2 regions of the Blautia sp. OF09-25XD genome follow, and region 2 is predicted to be linked to the other one. Evidence: riboswitches for the same ligand, from Rfam matches in the RefSeq annotation. Region 2 holds a riboswitch; the other holds the start of a gene.
The links. A riboswitch is a leader RNA that binds a small molecule or an ion and turns the genes downstream of it on or off. The one in region 2 is predicted to bind cobalamin.

Region 1: linked by a shared signal. The riboswitch ahead of DXA93_RS03075 (hypothetical protein) and the one ahead of DXA93_RS05190 (sirohydrochlorin cobaltochelatase) in region 2 are both predicted to bind cobalamin.

What each region holds. Positions count from the first base shown of each region.
Region 1 covers NZ_QUMG01000002.1:232,364-235,778, forward strand. The annotation lists gene DXA93_RS03065 (DUF885 domain-containing protein) at 1-1,234, opposite strand, end outside; cobalamin riboswitch at 1,354-1,556, shown strand; gene DXA93_RS03075 (hypothetical protein) at 1,836-3,415, shown strand, end outside.
Region 2 covers NZ_QUMG01000004.1:145,892-149,306, reverse strand. The annotation lists gene DXA93_RS05195 (amino acid ABC transporter ATP-binding/permease protein) at 1-1,067, shown strand, start outside; cobalamin riboswitch at 1,131-1,324, shown strand; gene DXA93_RS05190 (sirohydrochlorin cobaltochelatase) at 1,619-2,923, shown strand; gene DXA93_RS05185 (hypothetical protein) at 3,063-3,415, shown strand, end outside.

The DNA of each region.
Region 1 (3,415 bases), on a different contig from region 2:
CGGTCATCTCATCCGCGGGATTCAGGTAAATGGAGTTGGGTGAATTGACATCGGCGGGCGGTGTGAGATAAAAGGCGGGGCTTAAAAAATCCTTGAGAGAGTCATCCACGGTCTTTACTTCGTATGCGATACCCGAAAGAACGGGAAAATCTTCAGAAACGGCATTCTGCAGATCGGCAAGCATTTCCTCCGGCGTGGAGAACGGCAGCACGAGCGCCTGCTCTGAGAGGGAGAGCGACGGATTCTGATCGAGAATGATCTGCATTTCGGCACACTGGTCCGCAAGCTGCTGTGTTAAAAGGCGGGTCAGCTCCTCCGGTGAAGCGTCAACACCGACGCGGCTGCGGAGAAGATACGCATAGTAGGAAAGTCCGCCTTCCTGCCGGGAAAGACCGCCGGCGTTCTGCGTTCCCTTGCCGCGGAGTGAAGAAAGCGCATCGGAAAGAGAGCGGTAGGCGGGAAAAACACAGGAGGTAAGGAGTTTTTCATGCGTCTGCAGACAGAGATTCCTTTCCGCCTCAGAAAACAGTGAAGACGCCTGCAGTTTATTCTGAAAAACGGTGTGGAGCAGATGGCTTTCCGGTGTATCCGCGTCGGCGAGAAAAGCACTGCACTGGCGGATAATGCCATCGACCGCAAGGTCATTCTGAAACACGCCCTGCCGGGATTTTTCCTGCTCGAGTGCGATGAGGTCGGAGAAATAGCGCGGGAGATCCTGCAGAAGATGGAGGTAGTCGGCGATATCCTGCTGTGTGCGGAACGGGTACTCCGCGAGCAGAATGGGAAGCTGTGCCTGAATCCCAAGCGACGGACCGAGCGGTTCCGCAAGAAGGCTGGTGCTGCCCGGCATTTTCTCGCAGTCCAGCTCGTAGAGCAGAAGATCGAGCGTGATCTGATTTTCCGCGGAGAGGCGGTTGCGATGAAAGGATGTGAGCGTTGTTTCCACACTCTGCAGCAGGGCATCATACGAGGTGCGGTCAGGGATGGAAACCGTGCCGAACGAGGCGGTGCCGGGGGCAATTCCGCGGGAAGCCGGATCAGCGAGGGTATAGTGGAGCGTGATGGCAGAAGAGGTTACCTCGGAGTGGAACCGTTCCTCCACATACGCGGAAAACCGGCGGTTCTCACCAGGGGAAAAGAACGGGGAAAAATACCAGAACAGCAGGGCGAAAAGAAGTCCGCCGCACAGAAGCAGAGGGAACAGGATGCGGCGGTGCAGAGAAGCTGGTTTCATAGAATAGGCTCCGGTGCGGACAGTTATCATAAAGTATGTAAAAAATGCTGATTTTATGCGCTTTTTCCGTGGCCTTTCATTTGACTTTCCAAAACGGCTTTGCTATAATCAGTAACGAATGAAATAAGGGACTTTTCAGTGCAGAACGGATTTGAAAAAGAATCCGCGAAGGTAAAAGAGAATCAGGTGGAAATCCTGAGCGATCCGGTCACTGTAAGCAGGGAGTGTTAGCTGCAGAAATGCCATTGTGCGAAACGCATGAGAAGGCGCGGCTGCCGTGAAGATCTGCGAGTCAGGAACCTGCTGGAAAGGTTAGTGAATCGCTTCCGATGAAAGCATATATTCATGGAAAGATGTACGAAGTAAAATCGGACATCTGCTTTTTTGTCGCCATGCGTCCGAAAAAGAGCTCCGGTGGAGAAACTCTTTTGCAGAAAAAGCAGATGTCTGTTTGTCTTTTCGCAGAAAAAATGTGTCCTCAAAAACAAGATTACTTGCAGGGAGACATCATTGACGGGGACAGGCACCGCCCAGCTGCCTGAAAAAGTCAGACGGAATCCGGAGCAGATGCGCGAAGGAGATCCGAAGAAAAGGAGAAGTTATGAAAGGAAATTCAAGCAAATTTCTGGCACTGCTGCTGTCGGCGTCCATGATCATGAGCCCGACTGCCAGCGTATTAGCAGATACGCAGGAAAAAGCAGCACAGACAGAAAGCAGCGCAGCCGCAGAGGAAGCGCCGCAGAGCGAAGAAACAGCAGAGACGGCAGAACCGGAAACAACACCGGCAGAAACCGAGAGCAGTGAAAGCACTGCAGAGACTCCGGCAGAAGAGCCGACGGAAACACCGGCCGCGCCTGCAGAGGATCAGACACCGGCAGGATCTGACGAGACCGAGACACCATCCGCAGATGAGGATGCTTCGGAAGATACTGCAGAGGACACTGCAAAAGACGGTGAAGAGACTGCCGATACCACAGAAAAAGAGCCGGAAGCAGCAGATGAGACTTCCCAAGATGCTGAAAAAGAAACACCGGCAAAAGAAGAAACCAAAGATGTTGTAAAAGAGAATACCAGTCCGGCGGCAGAACAGCCGAAAACGGAAGTAAAAGAAACAACCAAAAATGAGGCATCCAATACAGCCGAGGAGAAAGAAACAAAAGCAGCGGAAGCAGCAAAACCGGCAGATGGTGAGTATGAGACTTCTGCAGAAGCAACCGGAAGCATGTTCCGTGTGATTTCTTCCAGACTCATCGTAAAAGATGGAAAACTGAAAGCATCCATTCTGCTGAGTGGAACCGGCTATGATTACCTGTATACGGGAACAGCAGCAGAAGCTGCCGCAGCAGATGAAAAGAGCTGGATTGCTCCGACAGGAAGCGAAACCTATACGGATACGAAGACTGGTGCAGAAAAGACCGGATATCGTTTTGAAATTCCGGTGGAAGAGCTTGACAAACAGATGGATGTTGCCGTTCGCTCAGCCAAGAAAAAAACATGGGCTGATAAAACCGTTACGATCCACAGCACCGATGCAATCCCGACGGTAACACCGGAACCAACCGAGACTCCAAGCGAAAATCCAGGTGAGGATTCCTCGAATAAGCCAGCCAGTGTAGAAGCACCGGTTACCAAAGAGGACGGCAGCGTATTCAAAATGTTCGTCATCTCCGAGGCAACAATGATCAACAAGGGCGATAAACTCGTTCTTACACTGAAAACAAACAACGTATCATTTGATAAACTGTATCTTGGAAAGAACGATGACCTTGCAAAAACACCGGCTATCCAGGGAATGCAGGAAGCAAACGGCGGTTATTCCTTTACATTTGAAGTAGATGCGGACAAAGCCGGCACAACCGTTCCGATCGTTCTTGGAAAGAAAGACGGAACCTGGTACACCAAACAGCAGCTTTATCTTGCAGTTCCGGGAAGCAAAACACCGGAAGTAACTCCGATACCGGAGCCGACCGAGACTCCGGTCCCGACTGCAACCCCGACTCCGAGTGAGACTCCGGTTCCAACCGCAACTCCAACTCCGGAACCGGCGAAAGTAGAAAACGGTATCTACAGCGGAACCGCGGAGACCGGCGCAGCTATGTTCAAAGTAGTCGGCGTAGAGCTGACCGTAAAAGACGGCGACATGAAAGCACGCATCACGTTAAGTGGTGTTGCCTACGATTA
Region 2 (3,415 bases):
ACAGCTTCGTGCTGGATTCCCTGCGTGGCCTCGACGAGACGATTCAGTACGGACAGGGCGAAAAACGGAAAGAGCAGATGTCAGGGCGGTCGAAAGAACTGGCTTCTGTGCAGGAAAACTTAAGGCGCATGGAAGGCTCCCAGCGGTCTGTCACCAACATGGTGATTCTTCTGGCATCGTTCGGCATGCTGGCACTGACGATCTATCTTTACACGAAAGGCGGGATCGGATTTGAGGGAGTCCTGACCTGCACAGTCGCGATGATGGGTTCCTTCGGCCCGGTCGTGGCGCTGTCCAGCCTGTCGAATAACCTGAATCAGACGCTGGCAAGCGGCGAGCGTGTGCTTTCCCTTCTCGAGGAAGCGCCGCTGGTGGAGGAAATTCCGGGAGATGCGGCATCCGGCGGTGACCACGCATTTGCAGGAGCCGAGGCGCAGAATGTAACGTTTGCCTACGAAGACGAGACGATTCTGGATCAGTATTCGCTGAAACTGGAACCGGGAAAAATCACCGGCATCCACGGCGCGAGCGGTTCCGGAAAATCGACGATCTTAAAACTTCTGATGCGCTTCTGGGATGTCCAGACGGGGCGCGTTTCCGTGGACGGAGCCGATGTCCGCAAAATCCCGACAAAGCATCTGCGCGATATGGAAAGCTATGTGACGCAGGAGACACACCTGTTCCACGATTCGATTGCGAACAATATCGCTATTGCAAAACCCGGCGCGACGCGGGAAGAAATTATGGAGGCGGCGAAGAAGGTGTCCATACATGATTTCATCATGACACTGCCAAACGGCTACGACACCGAAGTCGGAGAACTCGGCGATACGCTGTCCGGCGGAGAAAAACAGCGGATCGGTATCGCGCGGGCATTCCTGCATGACGCATCCATGATCCTGCTGGACGAGCCGACATCGAATCTTGATTCCTTAAATGAAGGAATTATTCTGAAATCCCTGAAAGAATCGGCAGAAGAGAAAACCATTGTGCTCGTATCGCACAGAGTGTCCACGATGAACGTCGCGGATGTGGTATATGAAATGGAAAATGGCCGGATTTCCTGATTTTACAGCACTTGACAGAGAAAAGACGATGTGCTACACTAACAGTCGTTAAAGAAAAGACAATTAAATATCGATGTGTAAGGTGTCGGACATACGTGTCCGGTGAAAAGGGAAGCAGGTGTGAATCCTGCACGAACTCGTCACCGTATTTTGCAAGCAGGGGAATGATCCACTGGGAAACCGGGAAGGAGACCGATGCGCTGGAGTCAAATCCTGAAGCAATGAGCCGGGAGACCTGCCTTTCGCAGTACAGGAACGTTACGTTCGTGCCACGAGGAACTGGCAGTACAAAACAGGAAAGCGGACATTTGCCCCACAGCGGGTGAGATGGTTTTCTTTGTGATGAAAATACTGGAAGCCCCTCGTTGAAAAACGAAAGGGCTTCTTTCTATTTACGCGGGCAACGAGCCAAAGTCCGTGCTTGCACGAGACCTTAGCGACTGCAGCGATAACTTGAGAAACTCGCGGAGCGTGTTTCTCATAGTTTGAAATGTAAAACGTCCCCGATATTGGTTGTTGCAAAGATACCAGCAAATGGGAGGAAAACAAAAATGAAAAAGAAACTTGTAGTCGCTTTAATTTCAGCAGCTATGGTAACATCTATGCTCGGCGCATGCGGAAGCAGCAACGCATCCAGCAGCAGCGCAAGCAGCACAGCAACAAGCAGCGTAAGTGCATCTTCCGCATCTGAGGAAGACACCACAGCAGCAAGCAGCAGCGTAAGCGCATCTTCTGCATCTGAAGAGGTATCCGCAGATGCAGACCAGGAGGCAGCAGATAAAGTGGCAGCTTTGATTGACGCAATTTATGTACAGGAAAGAAATGATAACACCGACGAGCAGTGCAAAGAAGCAAAAGAGGCATGGGATGCCCTGACAGACGCGCAGAAGGAACTTGTAGAAGGAGAGAACGCAGATCCGGATTACTTCGGAAGAGACACAGGGGATGCTTCCAAGGATGATCCGTTAAACGGAGACGAGATCGGCGAGGATGAGCTTCTGGTTGTAAGCTTTGGTACTTCCTTCAACGACAGCCGTGCTGAGGATATCGGAGGCGTTGAGAAAGCTCTGCAGGCTGCATATCCGGACTGGTCCGTAAGACGTGCCTTCACTGCACAGATCATCATCAACCATGTACAGGCCCGCGATGACGAGAAGATCGACAACGTAGATCAGGCACTGGAAAGAGCTGTAAGCAATGGCGTGAAAAAACTGATTATTCAGCCGACTCATCTGATGCACGGCGCAGAGTACGACGAGCTGAAAGAAGCAGTAGATAGCTATAAAGATAAATTTGAGTCCGTAACCATCGCAGAGCCGCTGCTTGGCGAGGTTGGAAGTGACGCTACCGTAATCAACGAGGACAAACAGGCCGTTGCAGAAGCAATCACGGCACAGGCAGTAAAATCTGCAAATTATGACAGTCTGGATGCAGCAGCAGAGGACGGCACTGCTTTCGTATTTATGGGACATGGTACTTCCCACACTGCAAATGTAACCTACAGCCAGATGCAGACACAGATGGATACTCTTGGATACAAAAACGTATTCATCGGAACCGTTGAGGGCAAGCCGGAAGAGACCGCTTGCGAGAACGTGATCGAGGCAGTAAAAGCAGCCGGATACAAGAAAGTAATTCTTCGGCCGCTGATGGTTGTTGCAGGTGACCACGCAAACAACGATATGGCAGGCGAGGATGAGGATTCCTGGAAGAGCCAGTTTGAGGCATCCGGTGCATTCGACGAGATCGACACTCAGATCGAAGGTCTTGGAAGAATTGATGCTGTTGAGCAGCTGTATGTACAGCATACCAAGGCAGCTATGGACGGCAACGGCGTTCAGGACGATGCTGAATAATTAGGGGTTGCATTCCGAACGTAAAATAGAGTAAAATAAGATCCGGCAGTACGGCTGAAGAGACTCAGTGTGCTGTCGGATTTTAAGTTGAGCGGATGAAAAAGATCCGCTTCAAGGTGATACAAGGAGGAAATTTATTATGAGAAAAAAATTGGCAGTTCTTTTTCTTGGAGCAGCACTGACTGTATCCATGCTCGGCGCATGTGGCGGAAAGGATGCAGCGTCATCTTCTGCATCTGCAGTATCTGCGTCTTCTGCGGCAGACGCATCTTCCGCTTCTGTACAGGATGCATCTAAGGCAGAGAGCAGTACATCCACATCAGATGTTTCAGCAGAAAGCGCATCGGCAGCGGAGACTGCAGGAGAAAGCAACGCATCAGAGCTGGAAGACGGTACGTATACGGCAGACTTCAATACAGACAGCAATATGTTCCATGTCAATGAAGCAAAAGAAGGGAAAGGTGTCCTGACGGTAAAAGACGGAAAAATGAC